Regions from separate parts of the Kitasatospora sp. NBC_00458 genome, predicted to be linked through region 1. Evidence: riboswitches for the same ligand, from Rfam matches in the RefSeq annotation. Region 1 holds a riboswitch; each other region holds the start of a gene.
What was found. A riboswitch is a leader RNA that binds a small molecule or an ion and turns the genes downstream of it on or off. The one in region 1 is predicted to bind cyclic di-AMP.
Positions count from the first base shown of each region.

Region 1 (6,972 bases):
ACGACGGCCCCCCGATGGTGAAGCCGACGGCCGGTCAGACCGCCAGGTGGTCGAACTCCCCGTCCTTGGCCCCCAGGAGCAGGGCCGCTATCTCGGCCCGGGTGTAGATGAGCGCCGGACCGTCCGGGAAGCGCGAGTTGCGCATCGCCACATCGCCGCCCGGGAGGGCCGCGAACTCCACGCAGTTGCCCTGCGAGTTGCTGTGCAGGCTCTTCTGCCAGACCACGCCCTTGAGGTCCGCAGCGGCCATCCCGTTGTACGTGTCGAACGTGTCGTGCATAGAAATCTCCCGAAGAGCTCCGGAGTGGGTCGTCCAGCTCGGCGCCCCGGCCCTCAGCCGAACGGCTGGGCCGGCCCCGTACCGGCCCGGCACAACGCCTCACTTGACGTGATGATAGCTCCAGTGCACGTGCATCAGCACGGGACGTTGCAGGTGCACGGGCTTTTCGACACCGAAACGGAACTCTTCACGAGCCGTGCACCTGACGGTACGTAAGCGGACATAGCCGACTGAATCGGCAAGCCTCCGATAACGGCCCGTAGGCGACCACCCGCTGAATGTTGATCTTCGGAAGCCGGGAGTCGCACCGCCGTGACCCTCCGTCAGGCGATGCCCGCACTGTGAGACATGTCACGCGCCACCCCTGCAACTCGGACCCCCTTCCCCCGCATCTGAGGGGATACCGGGAGAGGAACGGGTTCAGGCCGGATATGTCCGGTTTTCGGACGGCCCGCCCCTCCTCGTACGGCAGCCGACTGCAAGCACGGCGGGGTGATGTCCTACGATCTCCGCCATGAGCACCGCAGCCATCCCGGGCGCGCCACTGCCCGTCCGCACTCCAGGCTCCCGTGCGCGGGGGCGCCACCGCCGTCCCGAGCGCCCCGAGATCCCGACCGGTTCCCCGGTCCTGCTGCTCGCCGTGCCCGCGGCCGCCGGGCCGGAATCCCGGTCCGTGGTCGAGGAGCTGCTGTCCATCGTCCGCAGCGAACAGAACGGCGTGCAGACGGCGGCCGGCTACCTCTCGGCCCACGACGCCGGTCCGGGTACCGAGCGCACCGTCGCCGACCTGCTGGCCGAGGCGGCCGAGTCCGGCCTGCCCACGCCGGTCGTGGTGCCGCTGGTCCCCGGCCCGCACGGCTTCCTGGCCGAGCTCCACGAACTCGCCGCCGAGTACGGCGCCCCCGTCACCGACGTGCTGGGCCCGCACCCGCTGCTGGCCGAGGCCGTCCACGTCCGCCTCTCCGAGGCCGGTCTGGCCCGCGCCGACCGGGCCCGGCTGTTCGCCATCGCGACCGCGGCCGACGGCGTGGTGCTCACCACCGTCGGCGGGCAGGCCGCCGCCGACGCCGCCGGGATCACCGGCATGCTGCTGGCCGCCCGCCTGGCCGTGCCGGTCGTCCCCGCCGCGCTCGACCTGCCCGGCTCGGTGGCCGCGGCCGTCGCCCACCTCCGTGAGATGGGCTCGCAGAACCCGGCGCTCGCTCCGCTGGTGATCGGCCCGGAGGCGGACTCCGAGCTGCTCGCCACGGCCGCCGAGGAGACCGGCTGCCCGTCGGCCGCGCCGCTGGGCGCGTACCCGACGGTGGGCCAGCTGATCGCCTCCACCTACCTGGCCACGCTGCCGGCCGTCGGCTTCGAGGCGCAGGCCGCCGAGGCCGCGGCCGGGGAGGACGCCGGGGAGCCGTCCGGCGGACGGCACGCCGCCCAGTAGCACCGGCCCGTCCGAAGGGGCCCGGAACGCATCCGTTCCGGGCCCCTTCGGCTGCCCGCCGGTCCGGCCGCGACGACGGCGGCTCCGGTCCCGGCCCGCACGGCGGCCGGCGGCCACGCCTCAGCGGCCGACCCGACTGGTGGGCGCGGCGGCGTCCTTCAGCTTCAGCGCGGGCACCAGCACCGGCCGCGACTGCCCCGCGAACGTGGCCACCGGCGCGGCGACGGCGTTCCACTGCGGTTGCGCGGCGCCCTCCTCGTCCGGCTTCCGGACCTTGAGCACCTCCGTCCCGCCGGCCCGGCGCAACAGGATGTCCTTCGGCCGGACGCCCTCCGGGTCCAGCCAGAGCTCGTTGCCGCCGAACTCGCAGTCCAGCACCAGCACGTCGTCCGGCCGGCCGTCCGGGGTGGCGCGGAAGGCGATCCCGGCCCGGCGGTAGCCGGTGAACCGGCTGCGGCTGAAGGTGACGGACTGCCCGGCGAGTTCGTGCCGGGCGGTGGAGACGGCGAAGTCGCTCTGCCCGGCCGCGTCGACCAGGAGTCCGTCGAAGACGGTGCCCCTGTCCCGGCCGAGCGCGTGCAGCGCCACTCCCCCGCCCGCGTTCCCGTACAGCACGGTCGCGGTGTAGTCGAAGTCGTTCAGGTAGGCGCCGTGCTCGATGCCCCAGCCGCCGTTGTGGTACGCGGCGAACTGGGTGACGAGGTGCTGCTGACGGGCGTTGAGCCAGACGAAGATGCCGTCCTGCGCGTTGTTGTGGGCCAGGCAGCGCTCGAAGGTCCACACGCCCTCGCTGTTCTCCGGCCACTCGAAGCCGGAGGCGCCGGTGGCGCCCCGGACGCCGACGGCCACGCAGTCCACCGCCTTGCCGCCGGTGCCCGCGCCGAGGTTGAAGCCCGTCAGGCGGTAGGCGCGGGGTTCGGGTTCGAGCAGGGTGCGGGAGGCGACGCAGGACTCGTACACGATGTCGTCGGAGGGGCGCTGCGGGGTGCGGGTGTCCAGCGGCCCGTCCCACCAGTAGGCGTCCTCCCAGGTCTCGTGGCTGATGCAGCTGCGGAAGGTGATGCCGTGGCTGGCGTGCGGGACGTACGCGTGGCTGCCGGCGTCGCGGACCACCACGCCCTCGACCACCGTGCCGCGGGTGGCGTCGCCGAGCTGGTGGAAGTGGAGCCCGTAGCGGCCGAGGACGGGCGCGGTGATCGGGACGGTGCCGTCCCGGCCCTTCCAGGTCTCCTTGGTGTCGGCGCGCGGGCCGACCCAGCGCAGCGCGGTGTGGCGGACGTCGGCGCGGCGGGAGCTGGTGAGGTGGACGTGGGTGCGGCCCCCGGCGGTGCCCTCGACCCGGACGCTGCGGGTCAGGTTGAGCACCTCCGCGCCGACGGTGACGCCCCCTCCGGCGGCGACCCGGGGGTGGGCGTGCCGGAGCGGCTGCTCCAGGGTGACGGTCGTTCCGCTGACGGACCGGACGGTGACGAGGTCGTAGCGGGCGGCGAAGTCCTCCTGGTCGGGCGGGCCGGTCGGGGTGACGGCAAGTTCGTCGCCGGGGAGCCAGCCGGCGGGCGGGGCGGCCAGGTCGAGGGTGGTGTCACCGGCCCTCAGTTCGCGGTCGGCGCGGACCCAGGCGGTCTTGGCGGCGCCGTCCAGCCGGAGGTACCCGGCGCCGGTGACCCAGAGGCCGACGTCGGTGTCGACGACCTTCATGCCGTCACCCCGGAAGCGCCTCTCGTCGACGGCGGGGAAGCGCAGGGTGTGGGTGCGGGCGCCGTCGGGGGCGAGGGCGAGGGCGCCGCGGATCTCGGCGTTGCCGGTGACGGCGAGGGTGAGGGTGCGGTCGGCGGCGAAGGTGAGGGCCCCGGCCGGCTCCACCAGCAGCGTGCCGACGGCGGCGTCGGTGTCGAGCAGCACCCGGTCGGTGATCCGGACGGCGCTCCCGGGCCCGGGTACGGCGCCGCCCCAGCCGGCCGGGTCGGACCAGCGGCGGCCGCTCTGGTCGACGGTGGGCTCGGGGGCGGGCTGGTCGGGCGCGACGCCGCCGGGTGCGGTCCCGGGCGGCGCGGCGCCGTGGCCGCCGTCCGGTCCCGTCGGGTCGGCGCCGGACGGTCCGGCGACGGCGGCGACCGGTTCGGTCGGGCCGCTCAGGGAGCGCCGCAGGACCTCCTCGCCGCTGATCGCCGCGAAGGCGGTGCCGACGGCGAGCCAGCGCAGTAGAGTGCGGCGGCTTACGGGAGTTGGTGATGGTTCGGGTGGGATGTCCGCTCTGCGGTGCTTTGCCCTGCGATGCGCTCCACGCGGCCGGGCGGCCGGGCGGGCGGCGGCCGGATCCTCGTCCATGGCCATCGGTGCGTAGCCCTCCCCCCAGACGGCTGCGTCCTCGCCGGCGTGCCGCCGGCGTTCTGAAGCATAGGCAGTTGCGTTGACCGTGACGGGCGTTGTGCGAAATCGGTCATTTCTGATCATGAAGGACAGCCGCCCACCACGGATTTCGCAAACAGTGACGTGCCTCACACATGTTTGCGGTTTGAATGCGGCTCTGCTTAACGTGCTCCCCGTTCGTGGCCACACGGACCCAGCTCATCCGCAACGCCGAGTCCTGCCGTCGGGTGCGCTGGAAGCACGAAGCACCACGGCAGGAGCGGGGGAACCACAGGTAGTTCGCCCAGGCCGGTCCCCGGACCGACCAGGGCTAGGGGTGAAGCCGCGTCCACAGCGCGGCCGGGCAACTCCAGCCCGAATCCGACAGCTCACCTCGCAGGCGTGGGAGAGGACCGCGTCTTCATGCTGCCCACCAACGGCACCCGTCTGTCCGGCCGTACCCGTCGCGCCATCGCCGCCCTCGGCGTCGCGGGCATCGGCCTCACCGTCCCCTGCCTCACCTCCGGCACCGCCACCGCCGCCACCGTCGCGACCTGGGACAAGGTCGCCCAGTGCGAGAGCACCGGCAACTGGAGCATCAACACCGGCAACGGCTTCTACGGCGGCCTCCAGTTCACCAGCTCCACCTGGGCCGCGTTCGGCGGTACCTCGTTCGCCCCGCGCGCCGACCTCGCCACCAAGGACCAGCAGATCGCGATCGCCGAGAAGGTGCTCGCCGTGCAGGGCCCCGGCGCCTGGCCGGTCTGCTCGGTCCAGGCCGGCCTGACCAAGGGCGGCACCCCGGCCGCCGTCGACACCTCCGCCGCCGCCAAGCCGGCCGCCCAGACCCCCGCCCCGGCCCCGGCCCCGGCCGAGGCCGCCAAGCCCGCCGCCAAGCCGAAGGCCGAGCAGCCCGCCGCGCCCAAGGCCCCCCAGCAGCAGGCCCAGGCCCCGGCCCCCGCCTCCGACGACGCCCGGAAGGGCGACGGCGGCCAGGACGGCCGGCAGTGGCGCCAGCAGGCCGGTCAGCAGGGCGGCTGGAGCCAGGCCGACGACTACACCGTGGTCGCCGGCGACTGGCTCTCCGCCATCGCCGACAAGAACGACGTCCAGGGCGGCTGGGAGCGGCTCTACGAGCTCAACCGCGCCACCCTGACCGACGGCCCGCACAGCATCTACCCGGGCCAGCACCTGACCTTCGGCGACCGCGCCAAGGGCCAGGCCACGGCCTCCGCCTCGGACGAGTCCGGCAAGGGCTTCGACTGGTTCAACCGGGCCAAGGACGCCCAGCAGGGCGGCACCGGCGCGGGCGCGCAGACCCAGGCCCCCGCCACCAAGCCGGCCGCGAAGCCGGCCGCCCAGGCCGAGACCCCGGCCCCGGCCCAGACCGCCACCGGCAGCATGGCCGCCGCCGTGTCCTTCGCCCAGTCGAAGGTCGGCCAGGCCTACGTCTACGGCGGCACCGGCAACGGCGGCTGGGACTGCTCCGGCCTCACCCAGGCCGCGCTGCGCGCCGCGGGCGTCTCCGTCCCGCGCGTCGCCGCCGACCAGGCCGCCGCGTCCACGCACGTCTCGCTGGACGCCCTCAAGCCGGGCGACCTGCTGTTCTGGTCCAACAACGGCCAGGACTCCGGCGTCTACCACGTCGCGCTCTACATCGGCGACGGCAAGTACGTCGAGGCCGCCAACCCCAGCTCGGGCGTGCGGACCCAGACCGTCGCCAACTGGGCCCCGGACTTCGCCGGCCGGGTCTGACCCACGAACGCCCGGAGCCCCCGGGGAGGAGTCTGGTCGCTCCTCCCCGGGGGCTCCGGTGCGCCCCGCGCCGGACACGGCGACGACCACCGCGACCGGCGCAGCACGCCCCTGACCCCGTGGCCCTGCCCCCGCGGCCCCGACGCCCCCGAGCGCAGGGCCACGACCACCGCCGCCGCCGCCACCGCCGCCACCCGGACGGCGCGGAAGCACCGCGCGCCGCCCCGCCGCGGGCGTGCCCCGGCGGACCGGCCGGAACGCGCCGCGGCCGCCGGAAGGTCATGGTCAAATCCGGCCGCACCGGGCATGCTGCTGCTCTGTACCCGAGGAGGAGTCACCATGGCCCAGGTCACCGTCACGCTCGACGCCAACCTCGCGATCGACGCGATGATGCTGTCCGGCACCAAGAACCCGCAGGACGCCGTCGAGCTGATCCTCCGTGACTACCTGGAGCGCGGCCGGCGCACCGAGACCCGGACCGGCGAGTCCGCCGACGGCCGCCGGGTCACCCCGGACCGCCCGATCGCCCAGGAGGGCTGAGCGGCACGGCGAACGGCCGGGGCCCCGGGAGCGCGTGCTCCCGGGGCCCCGGCCGTTCGCCGTGCAGTCCGTGCGGTCCGTGCGGTCAGCGCGCGCCGGCGCCGGTCGAGCCGCGCATCACCAGCTCGGGCTGGAACATGAACTCCCCGCGCTGGGCGGCGTTCCCGCCGACCTCCTCCAGCAGCGCGTCCACCGCGGCGGTGGCCATCGCCTCCACCGGCTGGCGGATGGTGGTCAGCGGCGGCTCGGTGAACGCTATGAGCGGCGAGTCGTCGAAGCCGACCACGGAGACGTCCTGCGGCACCGCCAGGCCCCGCTGCCGGACGGCCCGGATCGCGCCGAGCGCCATCATGTCGCTGCCGCAGACGATCGCCGTGCAGCCCTTGTCGAGCAGCGCGCCGGCCGCCGCGTGCCCGCCCTCCACGCTGAACAGCGTGTGGTGGACGAGCGCCTCGGCCTCCTCGCGGGAGCGCCCGAGCACCTCCCGCATCGCCGCGGTGAACCCCTCGATCTTCCGCAGCACCGGCACGTACCGGCGCTGCCCCACCGCGAGGCCGATCCGCTCGTGGCCGAGTTCGGCCAGGTGCTGGACGGCCATCCACATCGCGGCCCGGTC
Region 1 is NZ_CP107904.1:7,571,816-7,578,787, reverse strand. It holds gene OG550_RS30945 (DUF397 domain-containing protein) at 35-280, opposite strand; gene OG550_RS30940 (hypothetical protein) at 795-1,712, shown strand; gene OG550_RS30935 (hypothetical protein) at 1,833-4,046, opposite strand; cyclic di-AMP (ydaO/yuaA leader) riboswitch at 4,281-4,477, shown strand; gene OG550_RS30930 (transglycosylase family protein) at 4,464-5,816, shown strand; gene OG550_RS30925 (hypothetical protein) at 6,156-6,356, shown strand; gene OG550_RS30920 (LacI family DNA-binding transcriptional regulator) at 6,442-6,972, opposite strand, start outside.

Region 2 (6,972 bases), 210 kb from region 1:
CCTGGCCGCCCTCACCGCGCTCGGCGGGGTCGAACCGCAGCTGGCCGACCACGTCCGCAACAGCCTGCGGATCGGCCTGACGAGGGAGGAGGTCACCGAGGTCCTCGTCCACCTCGCGCCCTACGTCGGTGTCCCCAAGGCCCTGGCCGGACTGCGCGTCGCGGCCGCGACCTTCGCCGAAGCGGGCGCCGAAGCGAGAACGGACACCGACGCGGGAACGGGCGCGGACACGGAGTCGGGCGCGGGCGCGGAGGCAGGGGCGGGTTCCCGCACCGGGGTCGGGGCGGCGTGAACACCGTCCGCCCCTCGGTCCGGACCGTCCTCGGCGACATCGACCCCGCCGACCTCGGCACCTGCGACGCGCACGACCACCTGTTCCTGCGCAGCCCCCGGCTGCCCGGCGAGGAACTCGACGACCCGGCCGCCGCCGGATCGGTGCTGCGGACCTTCGCGGCGGCCGGCGGCCGGGCGATGGTCCAGTGGACCCCGTACGGAATGGGGCGCCGGGCCGACGCGCTCGCCGACCTCTCCCGGGCCTCCGGCGTGCACCTGGTCGCGGCGACCGGGCTCCACCAGGCCGTCCACTACGACCCGGTGGAGCTGGAGCGGCGCTACGACGGGCTCGCCGAACTGTTCACGGCGGAGCTCACCACCGGACTGCGGGGCGCGCCCGCGGGGGTCCGGGCCGGACTGGTCAAGGTGGCGGGCGACTACCACGGCCTCGGCCCGCACACCCGCCGCGTCATGGCCGCCGCCGCCGAGGCGCACCACGCGACCGGTGCGCCGATCGCCGTGCACCACGAACTCGGCACCGCCGCGCCCGAGGTGCTCGACCTGCTCTGCGGCGGCCACGGCGTCGATCCGCGGCGGGTGATCCTCGGCCACCTCAACCGCCACCCCGACCTGCGGCTGCACCGGGACCTCGCCGCATCGGGCGCCTTCCTGGCCCTGGACGGTCCCTCCCGCGCCAACCACGCGACCGACCACCACCTGTTCGACACCGTCGCCGCGCTGGTGGAGGACGGCCGTGCGGACCAGGTGCTGCTCGGGGGTGACACCACCACCGGGTCCGCCCGTCACGCCCCCGGCCCGGCGCACCTCCTCACCGCCCTCGCGCCGCGGCTCTCCCGCGAGTTCGGCCGGGAGCTCCCGGAGCGGATCCTCGTCGACAACCCGGCCCGGGCCTTCGCCGCCGAGTGGCGGCTCCGGGGCGGGTGACGGGGGCACCCGCTCCGGAGCCGCGCCCCGGGGCGCGCCGTCTCACATGTGCGTGCCGCCGTCGATCCGGATCTCGGTCCCGGTGACGAAGGCGCCGTCCTCCGAGGCCAGCATGGCGATCACGCCGGCGACCGTCTCCGGGCCGGCGAAGCCCCGGCCGAGGGCGGGGGAGAGCTTGGCGAGCAGGCCGAGATCGGCGTCCGCGGGCAGGCCCGGGTCGTTGGTCATGCCGCTGTCGATGCTGCCCGGCGCGACGCAGACCGCGCGCAGGCCCCGCCCGGCGTACTCGGCGGCGATCGCGTGGGTGAAGGACTGGATGCCGCCCTTGGTCGCGGCGTACGCGGCCATGTAGGGGTGGGCGAAGGTCGCGGAGGTGGAGCTGAAGTTCACCACCACGCCCCGGCCGCCCGCGAGCAGGGCGGGCAGTGCCTCGCGGGTCATCAGGAACGTGCCGGTCAGGTTGACCGCGATCAGCCTGTTCCAGAAGTCCAGGCCGGTCTCGTGGGTGTGCGAGGAGCGCAGGATGCCGGCCGCGTTGACCAGGACGTCCAGCCCGCCGAGCCCGGCCACGGCCCCGGCGACCCCGGTGCGGACGGCGGCCTCGTCGGACACGTCGAGCGCGGCGGTGGTGAGGCGGCCGGCGGTGCCGTCCGAGGCCGCCCGCTCCAGGGTGCCCTTGAGCCCGTCCTCGTTGACGTCGACGGCGACGACCCGCCCGCCCTCGGCGAGGATCCGGTGCACGGTGGCCCGGCCGATGCCCGAGCCGCCGCCGGTGACCAGGACGTTCCGTCCGGTGAAGCGCTCCATGGTGGTACTCCGTTCCGTTCGTGGTCTCGCGACCTCATTGGCACCGTATGCCTATGTGGCACGTCATGCCAAAAAGGCCTGACGTGTCACTCATGCTGGATGTGCCGTGCCGACGCGACGTGCCAGAGGGATCGCCGCCCGCGTACCCTGACCCCGTGACCGGACGCCCCACCCTCAACCAGCGCCGCCGTGAGATCACCCGGCTGGAGATCGCCCGCGCGGCCGCCGCGCTCTTCGCCGCACGCGGGGCCGAGGCGACCACCGCCGAGGAGGTCGCCCACGCCTCGGGCATCTCGCTGCGCACCTTCTACCGCTACTTCTCGGAGAAGGAGGACGCCGTCGCGCCGCTGCTCGCGGCCGGCGGCGAGCGCTGGGTGCGGCTCTTCGCCGACGGCTCGGCGGGCCTGCCGGTCCGCGAGGCGCTGGAGCGCTCGGCGGCCGAGTCGCTGACCCCGCCCGACGCGGACGCCGTCGAGGCCATGCAGTGGACCCGCGACCTGCTCCGCGACCCCCGGCTCGCCTCGGTCTGGCAGCGGGTGCACGCCGACTCCGAGGAGCGGCTGCGCGCCGCGATCGCCGCCCGCTGCCCGCAGGGCACCGACGCGCTGGAGATCCGGCTCGCCGCCGCCGCGGCCACCACCGCCATCCGGGTCGCGCTGGAGCAGTGGGCCGCCTCCGGGGCCGCCCCCACCGGCCCCGGCTCACCCCGGGAGCTCGGCGCCCGCTGCATGCGGGAGCTCACCGCGGGCCTCGGCCTCTGGGCCCGCGTCAGCTGACGGACCCCCAGCCGCGGCGCGGCGGAGACCCTCCCCGCCGTCCGCGCCCTTCCCCGGTACGCGCCCCTCCCGCCGTCCGCGCTCCGGCGCCTGCCGGTCCGGCCGCGCCCCGTACCTCCCCGCGCGCATCCCCCGCTCCGCCGAAATCCCGTGCTCCGGCGGCCCCTCGTCGCCCGGTCCCTCCCCGGAGCCCCCCGCCCGCGGCGGCGCCCGGCGTGCGGACCCGCGTTCGGCCACCGTTCTCCGGCGCTTCGGCCACGGGTGGCCGACGCGTCGCCGGGTGCGCGCCTCCTACCGGAGACCGAGGCGATTACCGCTGGTCGGCGGGTCCGGAGCCCCGCCGCGGACCGCTAGGGTGGGTGGTCGCGCCCCGGCGACGGCCCCGTTGCGAACGGGGAACCAGGGCGGCCCTCCCGGGTGTCCTTCCCCCGGGGGCGGGGGAGTACGAGGCGTGGGAGCAAACAAGACATGGGTCTGACGAGCCACAAGGTGCTGGCACTGACCGTCCTGATCGCCGTCGCGGCGATGGCCGGGACGGTCTGGCTGTGGCCGAGACTGTCGAAGCGGACGTGGCAGGCGGTGCTCGGCCGGATCGGCGCGCTGTGCGCGACCCAGCTCACCGTGCTCGCCGCGCTGGGCCTGGTGGCCAACAACTACTTCGCCTTCTACAGCAGTTGGGACGACCTGCTGGGGACGGGCGACAGCGGCCCGGTGGTCATCCACAACAAGGCGGACGCGTCCGGCCGGCTGCGCGTCGAGACCATCGGGCACGCCGAGGTGAAGGGCGGCGGGGCGCTCGGCCGCGACCCCAGGCAGTCCGGCGAGATCCGCGAGGTCCGCATCGACGGTGCCACCACCCGGCTGTCGACCGAGGGCTACGTCTACCTGCCGCCGCAGTACTTCCAGCCGGAGTACGAGCAGACGCAGTTCCCCGCACTGGTCGTCAGCACCGGCTTCCCCGGCATCGCCAAGAACCTGGTGACCCGGCTGAACTACCCGGGCGCGGCGCTCAAGCTGCTCCAGGAGGGCCGGATGCAGCCGACCGTGCTGGTGCTGGTCCGCCCCTCGCCCGCACTGCCGCAGGACACCGAGTGCGAGGACATCCCGGGCGGCGCCCAGTCCGAGACGTACTTCACCAAGGACGTGCCCTCGGCGATCCAGGCGACCTACCGGGTCTCCGCCGACCCGCGGGCGTGGGCGTTCATGGGCAACTCGACCGGCGGCTACTGCGCGCTCAAGCTGGCCATGCGCCACCCGGAGGTCTACCCGACCGCCGTCTCGCTCTCCGGCTACTACCAGGCCGCGGAGGACCCGACCACCGGGGACCTCTTCAAGGGCAGCGAGCAGCGGCGCAACGAGGCGGACCTGATGTGGCGCCTCAAGAACCTCCCGCAGCCCGGGGTCGCCGTCCTGCTGGCCGGCACCAAGGAGGGCGACGGCAACTACCGGCGCGAGACGGAGGCGTTCGTGGCCGCCGTGCGCAGCCCGATGAAGGTCTCCTACAGCATGCTGGAGACCGGCGGCCACAACTTCGAGACCTGGAGCAAGCTGCTCCCGTCCTCGCTGGAGTGGATCTCCCAGCGCCTGGTGGTGCCGGGCCGGTCGTCCGACCAGCCGGTCTGACCGGTCCCGGCCGGCACCTCGGGGGACCGGCCCGCACCTCGGGGGACCGGCCCGACGGGCCTCAGGCCACGGACTGCAGCGTGCCGGTGTGCAGCTCGCCGACCCGGCCGCCCTCGCCCTCGTACGTCCAGAACGCGCGGACCGTCATCCGGCCGAGGTCCATGACGTGGCTGACGGTGATGCCGCTCTGCTCGGTCCAGCTGACGAAGTACACCTGCGGCCCGACCTCGGCGACGTGCAGGGCGACGTCCTCCCACTGACCGGCCGACTCGCCGAGGCCCTCCCAGCGCAGCCGCTTGCCGTCGGCCGAGTAGGCGTTGCGGAAGGCCGCGCCGTTGTCGACCTGGAACAGGAAGGTGCGGCCGGCGAAGCCGGGCAGGGGGGCGGTCATGGTGGGGCTGGTCCTCGTCTCTCATGCGGTACTCGGTGTGTCCGGACGGTTCCGGCACGGGTTGGATCTCCAACCTATCCGACTGCCCCGTCTTTCGCGGCGTACTCGGGCATCGGGCGACAGCCTGCGGACCGGTGCCCGCGCCGGACCCGCGGCGGCCCCACCCGGTCCGGCCCCACCCGGCTCCCCGTTCCGCCGGGCGCACCGGGCTCCCGGGCCCGCCGGACCCTCCGGGCCGCGCGAACGGGGCCCCGCCGGGGCCGGAACCCGCCCCGGCGGGGGTGCGGGCCGGAGCGGCCGCGCCAACTGATCAACTCCGCAGGCACGTTGATCATCCGCGCGGCCCGGCCTGTGACCTGCGCGACAACCGCCCGTACGGAGTTGTCCGGCCCCCGACGGCCTGCCTAGCCTGCAGGGGCGTCCGCTGTCAGCGGACTCCCGCCGTCGGGACGCCGAGTCCTGTCCACCCGCCGGCCGGCACCCGAGCACCACAGCGGACGGGAGCGGGGGACCCAAGGTCAGTGCCCCGGTCCGTGCGCCCCCGCGCCCCGGACCGAGGCTAGGGGTGAAGCCGCTCCACAGGCGGCCGGGCAACCTCAGCCCGAACCCGACAGCTCACCTCGCAGGCGTCGCAGAGGACCAAGCCATGCCCACTGCCCCGCAGCAGCAGCCTGCCCGGCGCCACGCGCCCCGCCACGCCCGCCCCTCCCACCGGGGCCGCACCGCCGCCCTGGCCGTCACCGGAGCGCTCGCCGTCACCGGCGCCGGCCTGCTCGGCGTCCCGGCCCTCACCGGTGCCCAGGCCGCCACCGCGCCCGCCGCGGCCGCGCCCACCGTCACCCAGGACGGCCTCACCCCGGCCGCGATGGTCGCCGGCAAGGCCTCGGCCGCGTCGCTGAGCGTCCACTCCTCGGCCTGCTTCACGGCCAAGACCGTCGGGGTCGGCATCCGTGACGCGGCCGGCCGCAACCTCGACTTCCCCGGCAGCGCGAGCAACGCGCAGATCTGCCCGAGCGGCCTGTCGATCACCACCGGCTCGCGCACCCTGGCGGCCGGCACCTACACCCAGTTCGGCTTCTGGCAGGACCTCGGCGGCGCCTGGCACAACCTGCCCTCCCGCCAGCTCGTGGTCTCCTCCGCCGTCACCCCGACGCCGACCCCCACCCCGACGCCGACCACGCCGCCCGCCACCGGCGCCCCCGTCGCGGGCAAGAAGCTGACCTGGTCGGACGAGTTCAGCGGCCCCGTCGCCTACGGTTCCCGCTGGACCGGCGACCGCAGCAGCGCCTACCACTACGGCAACCACAACCCGGACGACAACAAGCTCGACTGGCTGAACAAGAACAACGTCACCGTCTCGGGCGGCGCCGCCACCTTCACCGCCAAGCCGGGCGCCAACAAGCTGGAGAACGGCAAGCAGTCCTGGGACACCGGACTGCTCACCACCGAGTACTCCAGCGAGGGCTTCCAGGTGAAGACCGGCGACTACGCCGAGACCCGGGTCAAGCTCCCCGCCGGCACCGGCGCCTGGCCGGCGCTCTGGACCTGGAAGAACGGCAACGGGGAGATCGACACCTTCGAGTACCACCCCGACAACCCGAACCTGCTGGAGCTGACCAACCACGTCAAGCCCGGCCACCTGTACTACACGGACGCCAAGGCGATCTCGAAGGACGGCTGGGTCACCATCGGCACCCACTACGGCGCCACGTCCGTGGACTGGTACGTCAACGGGGTCAAGGTCTTCTCGGACGGCAAGGGCGTCGGCACCGACTGGTCCGCGTACCTGATCCTCAACCTGTCCCTGAGCGCGGGGCAGTACCACCCCGCGCCCCAGGGCACTGCGCCGATCACCTTCGCCGCGGACTACGTCCGGGTCTACCGCTAGGTCGTACCCGCGAGGACGTGCCCGCGAGGACGTGCCCGCGAGGACGTGCCCGCGAGGACGCCGACCCGGCGGACGGCACTTTGCAAAGTGACACTTTGCAAAGCCGTCCGGACGGGAACCCGGCGTCCGTGGAGACCGCCCGCCCCGGCCGGGGCGGGCGGTCTCAGGCGGTCTGCACGACCTGGATCGTGAACGGCTGCCGGTTGTTGGCCTCGTTGCGGTCGTCGTCGCTGCGCACCGCGACGTAGCCGCCGGACAGCTCGCCGAGG
Region 2 is NZ_CP107904.1:7,361,707-7,368,678, forward strand. It holds gene OG550_RS30025 (carboxymuconolactone decarboxylase family protein) at 1-292, shown strand, start outside; gene OG550_RS30030 (phosphotriesterase family protein) at 289-1,218, shown strand; gene OG550_RS30035 (SDR family NAD(P)-dependent oxidoreductase) at 1,261-2,025, opposite strand; gene OG550_RS30040 (TetR family transcriptional regulator) at 2,181-2,801, shown strand; gene OG550_RS30045 (alpha/beta hydrolase) at 3,270-4,424, shown strand; gene OG550_RS30050 (phenolic acid decarboxylase) at 4,486-4,815, opposite strand; cyclic di-AMP (ydaO/yuaA leader) riboswitch at 5,370-5,438, shown strand; gene OG550_RS30055 (glycoside hydrolase family 16 protein) at 5,462-6,703, shown strand; gene OG550_RS30060 (hypothetical protein) at 6,867-6,972, opposite strand, start outside.
Region 2: linked by a shared signal. The riboswitch ahead of OG550_RS30055 (glycoside hydrolase family 16 protein) and the one ahead of OG550_RS30930 (transglycosylase family protein) in region 1 are both predicted to bind cyclic di-AMP.

Region 3 (6,972 bases), 190 kb from region 1:
ACGAGCGCGGCGATGCCGGCGAAGCCGATCGCCCCGAGCCCGGCGACCACGTAGAAGGTGGAACGCCAGCCGAAGTGCTGGCCGAGCAGGGTCCCCATCGGCACACCGAGCACGTTGGCGGCGGTGAGCCCGGTGAACATGAGGGCGATCGCACCGGCCCGCTTGTTGGGGGCGACCAGGTCGGCGGCGACCACCGAGCCGATGCCGAAGAACGCGCCGTGCGCGAAGGCCGCGAGGATCCGTCCCGCCATCAGCAGCCCGAAGGCGGGGGCCACCGCGGAGACCAGGTTCCCGGCGATGAACAGGCCGGTCAGCATCAGCAGCATGCCCTTGCGGGGCACCCGGGTACCGAGGACGGTGAGCAGCGGCCCGCCGACGACGACGCCGAGCGCGTAGCCGGAGATGAGCAGGCCGGCGGTGGGGATGGACACCGAGAAGTCGCCGGCGACCTCGGGCAGCAGGCCCATGATCACGAACTCGGTGGTGCCGATGCCGAAGGCGCTGATCGCCAGCGCCAGGAGCGCGAGGGGCATGAGAGGGACCGCTTTCCGGAGCGTTGCAGGGGGTACCGGTCGACCGCGCAGCAGACCATTGCGTGCGCAACTACCAGCGTCGACAATACGACCGACCGCCGGTTACTTGCAAGCGCGGCATATCGGTCCGCGCACACCTCCCCCTCCACTCACCCGCCCAGGACGACCGCGCGGGACGACCGCGCCGCCTTGCCTACCGCCATGCAAGTCATTAGGTTAGGCTCACCTAACTAGCCGGAGGTTGCCATGAGCCCCACCCCCATCGACGCCGAGGTCCCCGAGCCCACCGCCGCCGAACGGGTCGGCAGCCTGCTCTGCGCAGCCTCCTCCGTCGTCGTCCGCGCCTGCGGCGAGCACCACGAACTCACCACCCCCGTGTCGGTGCACGGCTCCCGGATCCGGCTGCGCGCACCGCTCGACGCCCCGCTCACCCTGGCCACCGCCCGCGAGCAGGACGGCCTCCCCGTCGTCCTCGACCTCACCGACATCGCCCCGGTCGCCGTCCGCGACCGGGTCCGCGGCCGCCTCACCCTGGCCGGGCGACTCCACCTCGCCCACCTCGCCGACGACGGCCTCAGCGTCCACCTGCGCCTGGACGTCGCCCACGCCGTCCTCTCCACCCCGTACGGCACCAGTGCGCTCACCGGCGCCGACCTCGCGCTCGCCGCGCCCGACCCGCTCGCGCGCTACGAGGCCGGCATGCTGACCCACCTCGCCGACGACCACTCGGACGCCCTGGAGGTGCTCACCCGCCTCCTCGACCAGGAGCTGCTCACCGAGCGGCCCGACGTCCGTCCGCTCGCCCTCGACCGGTACGGCCTGGTGCTCCGCCTCGACCACCCGCACGGCCACCGCGACGTGCGTCTGGTCTTCCCCGAACCGGCCCACGACGCCGACGACTTCGGGCACCGCGTGCACCAGCTGCTGACCGCCGCCCAGCATGCGGAGCCCGCCCACCGGCCCTGAGCGCCCCGGCGCGCCCCACCACCCGACCCGGCGGAGCGGCCGTCCCGACGCCCGCCGGTCACCCACGCGCCGGTGACGGACGGCCAGGAGCCCCGCGAACACCCCACCGGGTCGACCGCACCCACACCCGCGACCCCGCGACCCGCGACCCGCGACCCCGGCCGGCGCTCCACGGCCCCACCCCGCGACCGGACTCCGCCGGGAAAACGCCGAAGGAATTCCCCCCGAGTCAGGGGGGGTGAAAACAAAGACGACCGGCCCGGTTCGCGAAAGGAGGTTTCGCGAACCGGGCCGGTCGAACGGGCGTGTCCCGCGCCCGTGGATCCACTGGTGGTGCGGCGATCACCCGGTCGAGCGGTCACCCGACATGACCATCCCGGGAGGTCGTTCACCCCGCACCCAGCGGTGGTTCTGGTATTCGGTCGGACCGGTCCGCCCAATCGGACCGGTCCGACCGCCAAGGCCGTTCAGGCCTTCAAGCCTTCAAGCCTTCAGACTTTCAAACCCTCAGGCCTTCAAGCCCCTCAGTCCTTCAGACCCTCAGGCTTTCAAGCCCTCAGACCCTCAGGCCGCTCGAATCGACCGGACGGGTCAGATCGAGACGCCGTGCGCCCGCAGGTAGGCGATCGGGTCGATGTCCGAGCCGTACTCCGAGCCGGTGCGGATCTCGAAGTGCAGGTGCGGGCCGGTCACGTTGCCGGTCGCACCGGAGAGGCCGATCTGCTGGCCGGCGGTGACGGTCTGACCGACCTTCACCGCGATCGAGGACAGGTGCGCGTACTGGGCGTACTTGCCGTCGGCGAGCTTGATCTCGACCTCGTTGCCGTAGGCGCCGCCGTTGCCGGCCTTCACCACGGTGCCGGCCGCGATGGCGCGCAGCGGGGTGCCGGTGGCAGCGGAGAAGTCGACACCGGTGTGGTGGCCGGAGGACCACATCGAGCCGGCCACACCGTAGGCGGTGCCGAGCTTGGCGCCGGCCAGCGGGGCGACGTAGCCGGAGGCGGCGACGGGGGCCGGGGCGGCGGGCTTCGCGGCCTGGACCGGAGCCGGCTTGGCGGCCGGGGCAGCGGGCTTGGCGGCCGGGGCGGCGGGCTTCGCGGCGGGCGCGGTCGGCTTGGCGGCCGGCTTCGCCGAGTCCTGCGAGGCCTGCGGCTTGGCGGCGGGCGCGGCGGGCTTCGCGGACTCGACGGCCTTGCCGCCGAGTCCGAGCTGCTGGCCCGGGTAGATCAGGTTCGGGTTGGCGCCGATGACCGAGCGGTTGTGCTCGTAGAGGGCTTCCCAGCCGCCCTGGACGTTCTTGGCGGCGGCGATCTTCGACAGGGTATCCCCGCCGACGACCTTGTAGCTCGCCTCGGCCTGGGCGGCCGGAGCGGTCTCGGCGGCCGGAGCGGCCGGGGTGGCGTCGACGCTGGCGGCGCCGGTCCAGGTGCTGGTGTGGGGCTTCGCGGCCGGGGCCTCGTGGGCCTGGGCGCTGACGGTGGTGACCAGCGGGAGGGCGAAGGCGGCGCCGGTGACGGCGGTGGCGATGCCGATGCGGACGGCGCGGGGCAGGGCGATACGACGAGCCTGTGCGGGCATGGGGAATGTCCTCTCCGACGCCTGCGAGGTGAGCTGTCGGGTTCGGGCTGGAGTTGCCCGGCCGCATCAAGGCGGCTTCACCCCAAGCCGGACCGTGAATTCCGGTCCGGCGACTTACCTTTGGGTCCCCCGCTCCTGCCGTACAGAGTTCGTTGCGTACCACCGGGCAGCGGCAGGACTAGGCGTTCCACCCGGTGGCCACCCGGGCTGACGCCGGGCGGTCGCTGAACTAAAACTCATCCGTCCGAGTGAAGCAATGTCGATCTCTTGAACCCGCAACAAAACCCCCGGGGCCCGTCACGCTCCGAATGATCGGCTGCACAGTACGCACACAATCAATTCACCGCGTGCCACTGATCCACGACCCTCCGCCGATTTCCGGACCGTTCCGCACACGATCACTCACGGAAAGCCATTCGCCGACACGCCCCCGGTGACCCTTGTCACGTAGGCCCCCGGGGCGGACGATCGGGCCGTGGCCACCTCCGAGGCCGGCACCCTGCGGTTGGGCACCGCGCAGGGTCGCTGGGTACTTCTGGCGACGGTGCTCGGTTCCAGCCTGGCGATGCTCGACGGGACCGTCGTGAACGTCGCGCTGCCCCGGATCGGCGTCGACCTCGACGCCCCGCTCTCCGCCCTGCAGTGGACTCTGAACGCCTATCTGCTCACCCTGGCCGGACTGATCCTGCTCGGCGGCGCGCTCGGCGACCGGTACGGCCGGCGCCGGATCTTCCTGCTCGGCGTGGTCTGGTTCGCCGTCGCGTCGGCGGCCTGCGCCGCCGCCCCCACCATCGAGGTCCTGGTCGCCGCCCGCGCGGTGCAGGGCGTCGGCGGGGCGCTGCTCACCCCGGGGTCGCTGGCGATGCTCCAGGCGGTCTTCCACCCGGAGGACCGCTCGGCCGCGGTCGGCCTCTGGTCCGGACTCGGCGGGGTGTCGGCGGCGGTCGGACCGTTCCTCGGGGGCTGGCTGGTGGACGGGCCCGGCTGGCGGTGGATCTTCCTGCTGAACGTCCCGCTGGCCGTGCTGGTCGTCGCGGTGGCCGCCCGGCACGTGCCGGAGAGCCGGGACGAGGCCTCCAGCGGGCGGTTCGACGTCCTCGGCGCGGTGCTGGCCGCGCTGGCCCTGGGCACGTTCACCTATGCGCTCACCGCCGCCGGGGAGGGGCTCTCCCCCGGTGTATGGCTCACCGGGGCGACCGGGATCCTGCTGGGGGTGGCCTTCGTCGTCGTCGAGCGCCGCACGCCGGAGCCGATGCTGCCGCTGGGCCTCTTCTCGTCCCGCCTGTTCACCGCGGTCAACCTGGTCACCCTCGCCGTCTACGCGGCGTTCAGCGGGGTCTTCTTCCTGCTCGTCGTGCAGCTGCAGATCGTCTCCGGCTTCTCCCCGCTGGTCTCCGGGGTGGCCCTGGTGCCGATCACGGTGCTGATGCTGGCGCTCTCCGCGCGGGCCGGCCGGCTGGGCAAGCGGATCGGGCCCCGGCTGCCGCTCACCGTCGGACCGCTGCTCTGCGCGGCCGGGGTGCTGCTGATGCTGCGGATCGGCCCGGACGCCTCGTACTGGACGGACGTGCTGCCGGCCGTCACCGTGATGGGCTCCGGAATGGTGCTGCTGGTCGCGCCGCTGACCGCGACGGTGCTGGCGGCGGTGGAGGTGCGGCACGCGGGCATCGCCAGCGGCGTCAACAACGCCGCCGCCCGGGCGGCCGGCCTGCTCGCGGTCGCCGCGCTGCCCGCCCTGGCCGGGCTGAGCGGGGACGCCTACCAGGTGCCGGCCTCGGTGGACGCGGCGTTCCACACCGCGATGCTGATCTGCGCGGGGCTGCTGGTGGCCGGCGGGCTGACCGCGCTGGCCACCGTCCGCGGCAACGTACTGGCCCCGGAGGACCACCCGGTGGCCGAGCCGGACTGCCGCTACTCCTGCTCCACCAACGGCCCGCCGCTGGACCCGGGCCACCTCGCGCCGGGGGCGTCCGGGCACGGCGAGGGCCCCGCCACCGGTACGGCGACGGGGCCCTCGAAGGCCTGACGGAAGGCCTGACGGAACGTCAGAGGATGTCACCCGGGGCGTACTTGGCGGCCTCGGGGTGGGCGGCCGCGACCGCCTCGATCTGCCGGACGACCTCGGCGACCTGGGCACCGGCGGCGCCGGTGAAGGAGAGCCGGTCGGCCAGCAGCGCGTCCAGCGCGGCCCGGTCGAGCGGGATCCGCCCGTCGTTCGCGAGGCGGTCCAGCAGCTCGTTCTCCCGGGCGCCGGCGCGCATGGCGAGCGCGGAGGCGACGGCGTGCTCCTTGATGACCTCGTGCCCGGTCTCCCGGCCGACGCCCGCGCGGACCGCGCCCATCAGCACCTTGGTGGTGGCCAGGAACGGCAGGTAGCGGTCCAGCTCGGCCTCGATCACGGCGGGGAAGGCGCCGAACTCGTCGAGGACGGTCAGGAAGGTCTCCAGCAGGCCGTCGAAGGCGAAGAAGGCGTCCGGCAGCGCGACCCGGCGGACCACGGAGCAGGAGACGTCGCCCTCGTTCCACTGGTCGCCGCCCAGCTCGGCGGTCATCGACGCGTAGCCGCGCAGGATGACGGCCAGGCCGTTGACGCGCTCGCACGAACGGGTGTTCATCTTGTGCGGCATCGCGGAGGAGCCGACCTGGCCCTCCTTGAACCCCTCGGTGACCAGCTCGTGGCCGGCCATCAGACGGATCGTCTTGGCCAGGCTGGACGGGGCCGCGGACAGCTGGACGAGGGCGGTCAGCACCTCGAAGTCCAGCGAGCGCGGGTAGACCTGGCCGACGCTGGTGAGCACGTTGTCGAAGCCGAGGTGCGCGGCGACCCGGCGCTCCAGCTCGGAGAGCTTGTCGGTGTCGCCGCCGAGCAGGTCCAGCATGTCCTGGGCGGTGCCGACCGGGCCCTTGATCCCGCGCAGCGGGTAGCGGGCGATCAGCTCCTCCAGGCGGCGGAAGGCGACCAGCAGCTCGTCCGCGACGGTCGCGAAGCGCTTGCCCAGGGTGGTGGCCTGCGCGGCCACGTTGTGGGAGCGGCCGGCCATGACCAGCTCGGTGTGCTGGGCGGAGAGGCGGCCGAGCCGGACCAGGACGGCCACGGTGCGGTCGCGCACGTGCTCCAGCGACTGCCGGATCTGCAGCTGCTCGACGTTCTCGGTCAGGTCCCGGGAGGTCATTCCCTTGTGGATCTGCTCGTGGCCGGCGAGGTCGCTGAACTCCTCGATCCGGGCCTTGACGTCGTGCCGGGTGATCCGCTCACGGGCGGCGATCGAGCCGAGGTCGACCTGGTCGAGCACTCGCTCGTAGTCGGCGACGGCCGTGGCCGGCACCTCGACGCCGAGGTCCTGCTGGGCCTTCAGGACGGCAAGCCAGAGGTGCCGCTCCAGCACCACCTTGTGCTCGGGGGACCACAGCTGGGCCAGGGTCGCCGAAGCGTACCGGGAGGCCAGGACATTGGGGATCTGGGGCTTCGCGCTCACGCTTCGCAAGCCTAACAGCCGAGGTCAGCCCGAACGCCGCCGGATCGGGTAGGCTGCGGCAATTGAGCACTCACCGCACGTGTCCGCAGAAGTCTTACGCCGCAAGGATACCACATCGATGAGCGAATCTCCAGCGGTTCCCACCACTCCGCTCCCCGCGGGTGCGCCCCGCCCGCCCGGGGCCCACCCCGCCGAGCGCCACCACCCCGCCGCGCCCGGGCCCCACCGCACCGCCCCCGAACCCGACCACGCCGGCTCCGAGCCCCACCACCCCGAGCCCCACCACGCCGAGGCCCTGGACGCCGAACAGGCGCAGCTCACCGCCCTCTACGCCCAACTCGACGGAGCCCGCGCCCGCGCCCGCCGCGACCTCGCCGCCGCGGGCGCCGGAGCCGGCCCGGGCGGCACCCACCAGGCCC
Region 3 is NZ_CP107904.1:7,759,037-7,766,008, reverse strand. It holds gene OG550_RS31720 (MFS transporter) at 1-533, opposite strand, end outside; gene OG550_RS31715 (DUF2470 domain-containing protein) at 780-1,499, shown strand; gene OG550_RS31710 (M23 family metallopeptidase) at 2,091-3,077, opposite strand; cyclic di-AMP (ydaO/yuaA leader) riboswitch at 3,081-3,244, opposite strand; gene OG550_RS31705 (MFS transporter) at 3,553-5,103, shown strand; gene purB (adenylosuccinate lyase) at 5,123-6,553, opposite strand; gene OG550_RS31695 (HelD family protein) at 6,672-6,972, shown strand, end outside.
Region 3: linked by a shared signal. The riboswitch ahead of OG550_RS31710 (M23 family metallopeptidase) and the one ahead of OG550_RS30930 (transglycosylase family protein) in region 1 are both predicted to bind cyclic di-AMP.

Region 4 (6,972 bases), 2.6 Mb from region 1:
GCCAAGCGGCAGGAGCGGCTGCACGCGGAGGCCGAATGGCAGGGCGAGCTGGCGGCCGGGCTGCTGCGCCGGGCCGACCTGGTGACCTGGCCGCGGCTGTACGCGCTGCTGCTGCGTGCGGCCGGGGTGGACACCGCCGACGAGGCGGCGGTGCGGTCCTGGCTGGAGGCGTTCGGCGGGCTGGCGGAGGAGGAGCGGCTGGCGGCGTTCGCGGCGCTGGAGGAGGACGGCACGCTGGACCCGGTGGAGGACGGGGGCTGGGGCGGCGGGACCAGGGAGCTGGCGGTCGGGATGGCCACGGACGGTGCGCGGCGGCTGCTGGAGCAGGGGCTGATGGAGCGCAGCTACCGGAACCTGGCGGCGCTGAACGCGCTGGGCCGGCCGATGCCGGCGGAGCTGTCCGGGGACTACGGGGCGTTCGAGGAGGCCGCGGTCGTGGCGGCGCTGGAGCTGGCCGGGGAGTGGACGGTGCCGGGGCTGCCGCGGCTGCTGGTGGAGGAGTTCCCGGAGCTGGCGCCGGAGCCGGGGCAGGCGGAGATCGACGCGTACCTGGCGGGGCTGCCGGAGGAGCCGTCGGACGAAGCGTGGGACGGGTCCTCGGACGAAGCGTGGGACGAGCGGCAGTGGGACGACGAGCGGCAGTGGGGCGATCCGGCGCCGGAGGACGCGGCGGAGGACGCGCCGGCGGACGCGGCGGGGGTTTCGCCGCAGGAGCCGGCGGCGGGGCGGCCCGGGGCGTGACGGGTGCGCGGGAGCCCCGGTCCGGTCCTCGGTGGACCGGGCCGGGGCTCCTCGGCGTCGTGCACTGCCCGGCGCCCGCCGCCGGGGGCGGCGGCGGGGACCGGAGGGCGGTCAGCGGGTGACCGGAGGGGTGGTCAGGGGGTGACGCCGCGCTGCTCGAACCAGCTCTCCGGGTCCACCGGGGCGCCGCCGCCGGGACGGACCTCGACGTGCAGGTGCGGGCCGGTGACGTTGCCGGTGGCGCCGACCTTGCCGATCTGCTGGCCGGGGACGACCTTGCCGGAGCCCTTGATGATCGAGGAGAGGTGGCAGTACCAGATCTCGGTGCCGTCGGGCAGGGTCTCGACGATCCGGTAGCCGTAGGAGCCGGCCCAGCCGGCCGAGGTGATGGTGCCCTGGCCGACGGCGTAGACGGCGGTGCCGGTGTCGGCGGCGAAGTCCAGGCCGGTGTGCAGGTGGGCCCAGTAGCGGGCGCTCTGGCCGTAGTGGGCGGAGAGCCGGTAGTCGCGCACCGGGAGGTTGATGGCGGCGAGCTTGGCCTTCTCGGCCTCCTCGGCGACGCGCTTGGCCTGCGCCTGCTGGGCGACCTGGGCGGCGCGCTTGGCCTCGGCCTCCTGGGCGGCCTGCACCCGGGCGGTCTCCTCGGCGGCGGTGCGCTGGCTGTCGGCCTGCTGCTGGATCCGGGCGGCGAGGGCGAGGCCGGGGTCGGCGGAGAGGGCGACCGGGGCCTCGTCCGGCGTCTCGACGGCGGGCGCGGCGGCCGGGGTCGCGGAGGCGAAGCCGGTGGCGCCCAGGGTGGCGGCGACGGCGGTGACGCCGAGCAGCGGAGCGGTTCCGCGGGTCTGACGGGGCATCCGGTGCCGGTTGGTCTCGGCGACCGGGGCGGTCTCGTCGGCCGGGCCGCCGTACGGGCCCTGGTGGGCCGCGGGGCGGGGGTGGTCGAGCAGCTGGGTGCCGGCAGAGGGGCCGGACGGGTGTGCCGGGGTGTGCGTCGACGCCACGGAGGCGCGCTCCTTTCCTTCCTTCGCGCCTACCGGGTTAGCTGACGGGTTCGGAGCAGGAAGGTCTCCTACGGCTGGGCCTGGGCCCGGCCGATTCACCCCAAGGAACGTGGTTCCCCGGCTCCCTGGCCTGCCCGTGGGCCGACCGGCGGGATTAAGCGACGGCGCACGGTGCCGTCTGGGTACGGCGTTGGGGACCGCGCTGCGTTATCAAACGTTAATCCGAGAGGCCCCCGATTCCAAGCCATCCGTTGAGGACGACAGGATACGGCCGGGCACCACGCGGCCCGATGGGCGTTTTAGGACGATTGACGACAACTGACACTACCGAACGTGATAGGACGTCAACGAACGGCCCCCCATCTGAGTACTCCTACTCATGTGCGGCCGGCGCCGGCGCGGCCATCCTGGCGCCATGAGCGCACCGATGCAGTCCCGCACCACGGCCGCGTACTACGTCCAGGCCGTGCTGTCCTTCGCCGTCTCCGCCGTCGCCCTCGCCGTCGGGATCGCCTACCTCCCGGTCGGGGCCTGGACCCGGGCCTTCCTCGGCCTCGGCCTGCTCTACACCGTCACCTCCGCGTTCACGCTGGCCAAGGTGATCCGGGACCGCCAGGAGTCCACCGACCTGGTCACCCGGGTCGACCAGGCCCGACTGGACAAGCTGCTGGCCGAGCACGACCCGTTCAAGGTGGAGGGAGTCTGAGGCGGGTCCGCCGCCGGGACCGCCCGGGGGATCCCATCGGGCCGGCCGCCTCGGACCGCCGTCGACAGCTGTCGATAGCTTGACGGCTAAGGCTATTAGCCTTAGCTTTATGGCTATCGGCACACGCCGACGACCCGAACCCGCGCGGCACCCCGCCCGCGGCGGACCGAGGAGGCCCACCATGACCGGCACCGCCCCCGCCACCCGCCACCTCGACCTTCCCGGCGGCCGGATCGCGTTCGACGACTCCGGCCACGGCGAGGGCGCCCCCGTCCTCCTGCTCCCCGGGATGCTCGACAGCCGGGCCGCGTACCGGCACCTGCGGCCGCTGCTGACCGCCGCCGGCCGCCGGGTGGTCACCATGGACCTGCGCGGCTTCGGCGAGTCCTCGATCGCCTGGGACGACTACTCGCCCGCCGCGATCGCCCGCGACGCGATCGCCCTGCTCGACCACCTCGGCATCGACCGGGCCGTCCTGGCCGGCAGCTCGTACACCGGCGCCTCGGTGGTGAAGGTCGCCGGGGACGCCCCCGGGAGGGTCGCCGGCATCGTCCTGCTGGACGCCTTCGTGGAGAACCCGCCGCCGAACGCCCTCCAGCGCGCGGTGGTCGGCGCGATGGGCGCCCTGCTGGTCCACTCGCCGGCCTTCTGGGGCCTGTACCAGCGGAGGTTCGCCTACCCGACGGTCAAGCCCGCCGACCACGACGCCTACGTGGACGGGCTGGTCGCCGCGATGCGCACCCCCGGCCGGAAGGCCGCCACCCGCGGCTACGTCCGGGGGGACTCCGCGCCCACCGGCTGGACCGCCGCCGTGCGGTGCCCGGCGCTGGTCGTGATGGGATCCAAGGACCCCGACTTCTCGAAGCCGGAACTCGTCGCCGACCGGCAGGCCGCCGCGCTCGGCGCCCGGAAGGTGATGATCGAGGGCGCCGGGCACTACCCGATGGCCGACCACCCGCAGGCCACCGCCGACGCCCTGCTGGCCTTCCTCGCCGACCTGGCCTGAACGCCGCCGCACCCGCACCGCACCGAGCCCAGGAGAACCGCCGTGCCCCGAGTCGGACTGACCCCCGAGCAGGTCGTCGACCACGCCCTCGCCCTCATCGACGAGCAGGGCCCCGAGGCCCTCACCCTGGCCGCCGTCGCCGGCCGCGCCGGCGTCGCCACCCCCTCGCTGTACAAGCACGTCAGCGGCGGCCTCACCGAACTGCGCCGACTGGTCGCGGTGCGGGTGACCGGGGAGCTGGCGGACCGGCTCGCCGAGGCCGCCCTCGGCCGCGGCGGGGACGACGCCGTCGCCGCCGTCCTGCGCGCCTACCACGCGTACGCCACCGAGCACCCGCACCGGTACGGCGCCCTGCCGCAGGCGCCGCAGCCGGACGGCGACCTGACCGCGGCGGCGGCCCGGCTGGTCGGGGTGATCGTCGCGGTGCTCCGCGCGTACGGACTGGAGGGCTCCGAGGCGATCCACGCCGCCCGGACCTTCCGCTCGCTGGCCCACGGCTTCGCGGCGCTCTCGATCGGCGGCGCCTTCCAGCTCGCCGAGGACCTGGGGGACACCCAGGAGCGGATGATCACCGTACTGACGGCGGGGCTGCACGGCTGGCCCAGGCCCTGAGGCCGCGGGCACGGGGCCGCCCGCGGGCTCCGGGCGCGGACGGCGCCGGGGACCCGGGCTGGAACCCGGGCGCGGGCACGGCACGCGGGCACGACGAAGGGCCCGGAGCGGGGGATGCTCCGGGCCCTTCGGGGTTCGGTGGGGCTAACAGGACTTGAACCTGTGGCCTCTTCCTTATCAGGGAAGCGCTCTAACCGTCTGAGCTATAGCCCCGTGCTGCACGGAGAAGGGTACCGGATCGCGAGGGGGTCGACGTGCCACCGGCTTCCCTGCCGGCGGCCCGGAACGGATGATCGGGACCAATCGGACACCTCGGGTCGGATCGGCCCGGCCGTCGGGCGGTCACCGCCGGGGACCTTCCGACGGCCACGGAGCGGTGCCACCGGGGGCCCGACGCCGCCGGTCGGCCGTCCGGCCCGCCGCTCATCCGCATTGGAAATAAGGTATTAAGAATTAACTGCCCCATAAGGACCCGGAGAGGCCGGAAATCCCGTGGACCCGCGCAGCAGCCCCACCGCGCGCAGTGCCATGCGCTGTGTCCGCTTATTGCTCGGCTGCACCAGCGCCGCCGAACTGCTCGGCACCGTCCTCTCCGAGGGGCCGAACTGGATCACCGGCGAGGGATCCGCGCTCTATCTGCTGGACTCCGCCGGAATGCTCCGGCTCACCGCCTCCCACGGCCTGCCCGACTGGGCCCACGAGCGCTACGGCGTCGTCGACCCGACCGGTGACCTCCCCGCCGCGACGGCGCTCCGGCTGCGCCGCCCCTACCTGCTCAGCCCCGAGCGCACCAGCGTCGACTACCCCAACCGGAACGCCGGAATGGGCACCGGCATGGTCGCCGTCATCGCGCTGCCGATGGTGGTCGACGAACAGCCGCTCGGCGTGCTGGCCCTCGCCCTCGCCCACCGGGGGACCGTCCCCCGGCGCGACCTCGACGTCCTGGAGACCCTCGGCGACGCCTGCGCGCACCGGCTCGCCCACCTGATCGACCACGCGCAGGCCGAGCGCCGGGCGCAGTCCGACCAGGGCGCGCACGCCGGGCACGCCGGGCGGACCGGACAGCGCGCGCCCGCCGGAGTGCGCCCCGGCCCCGGTCCCGACGGGGCAGGCCCGGCCCCGGCCACCGGACCGGGCCAGCCGATGCTCTCGCTCGCCGTCCGGGCCGCCGGGCACGGTGCCTTCGAACGCGACCTGGTCACCGGCGAGACCTACTGGGACGACCACGCCCACCGCCTGGTCGGACGGCCGCTGCCGGACGGCGGCGGCCCGGCGCCCGCCCCGGACCTCGACCTGCTCGTCCACCCCGAGGACCTGCCGGACGTCCAGGCCGCGCTCGCCGAGGCGCTCGACACCGGCGGCCCGTACCGGATCCGCTACCGGGTACCGCGCCGGGGCGGCGGGGTGATCCGGATCGAGGAGACCGGGGAGGTGATGCTGGACGTGCACCGGCGGCCGGTCCGGATCGCCGGGCTGCTCGCCGACCGGGACCACGGCCGCGACCCCGAGGAGCGCCCGGCCGCCCCGGAGGGCGGCGACCCCGCGGTCGGGGCCCGTTCGGCGCTGCTGCTGGCCCTCACCCGGGCGCTCTCCCGGGCGGTCACCGTCCGCGACGTGACGACGGCCGTCACCGATGTCGCCCGGCCGGCCTTCGGGGCCGCGGGCATCGTGCTCGACCTGGTGGACGAGGGCCGGCTGCTGCCCGTCTCGCACACCGTCTACGGGGGCGCGCGGCGCTCCGAGCTCACCCGACTGGCCGACCTCTCCGAGGGCGTGATGCAGAGCGCGCTGGCCCGTTCCGCGCCGCTGTTCAGCGAGCCGAGCCGGAGCGCGCGCGGCCCGGACGGGCAGGCGCCGGACGGGCAGGGCACAACAGACGGGCAGGCGCCGGACGGGCAGCCGACGGACGGGCCCGCTGCCGGCGGGGCGCTCGCGCCGGCGGCCTGGGCGGTGCTGCCGCTGGTGGCCTCCGGCCGGCAGGTCGGCTCCTGCCTGATCACCTTCGCCACCGAACGCGTCTTCGGCCGCGAGGACCGCACCCTCTACTCGGCCTTCGCCGGGATCCTCGCCCAGTCCCTGGAGCGCGCCCGGCTGTACGACACCCACCACCACCGGGCCACCGAGCTGCAGCGCGCGATGCTGCCGCGCTCGCTGCCCCGGCTGCCCGGGATCGCCAGCGCCGCCCGCTACCTGCCGAGCACCGAGGGCATGCAGATCGGCGGCGACTGGTACGACCTGCTGCGACTGCCGCACGGCCTGATCGGCCTGGTGATCGGCGACGTCCAGGGCCACAACGCCGAGGCGACGGCCGTGATGGGGCAGCTGCGCAGCGGCCTGCGCGCCTACGCCACCGACGGGCACGACCCGGCCGCCACGCTGACCCGGACGAGCCGGCTGCTCGCCGAGCTGGACACCGAGCTGTTCGCCACCTGCCTGTACCTCACCCTCGATCCCGCCGACGGGACGCTGCGGGCGGCCCGCGCGGGTCATCCGGCCCCGGTCCGGGTCACCGCGGACGCCCGGGCGGTGGAGCTGGAGCTGCCCGGCGGCCCGCCGCTGGGCGTCGACCCGGACGCGTCGTACCCGCTGGTGGTGGAGCACCTGGCGCCCGGCGAGACGCTGCTCGCGTACACGGACGGCCTGGTGGAGGACCGGGAGGAGGACTACGACGAGTCGGTGCACCGGATGCTCGGCGGGCTGGAGCTGTGGGCCGGCGGCACCGGCCCGGTCCGGTCGGCTCCGGGGCCGGCCCTGGAGCGGCTGGCCGACCTGCTCACCCTGAACGTCACCGAGCGGCGCTCCCGCCCGGACGACGTCGCCCTGCTGTTGTTGCACCGGTTGTCATCAGGGCAATAAGGCCCTTGCCGGGGGGCGGCCGAAGTGTTCGCCGACCGTCGGATCGGGCC
Region 4 is NZ_CP107904.1:4,936,147-4,943,118, reverse strand. It holds gene OG550_RS20585 (hypothetical protein) at 1-741, shown strand, start outside; gene OG550_RS20580 (M23 family metallopeptidase) at 876-1,742, opposite strand; cyclic di-AMP (ydaO/yuaA leader) riboswitch at 1,755-1,913, opposite strand; gene OG550_RS20575 (YiaA/YiaB family inner membrane protein) at 2,158-2,448, shown strand; gene OG550_RS20570 (alpha/beta fold hydrolase) at 2,630-3,454, shown strand; gene OG550_RS20565 (TetR/AcrR family transcriptional regulator) at 3,497-4,066, shown strand; tRNA gene OG550_RS20560 (tRNA-Ile) at 4,206-4,279, opposite strand; gene OG550_RS20555 (SpoIIE family protein phosphatase) at 4,559-6,922, shown strand.
Region 4: linked by a shared signal. The riboswitch ahead of OG550_RS20580 (M23 family metallopeptidase) and the one ahead of OG550_RS30930 (transglycosylase family protein) in region 1 are both predicted to bind cyclic di-AMP.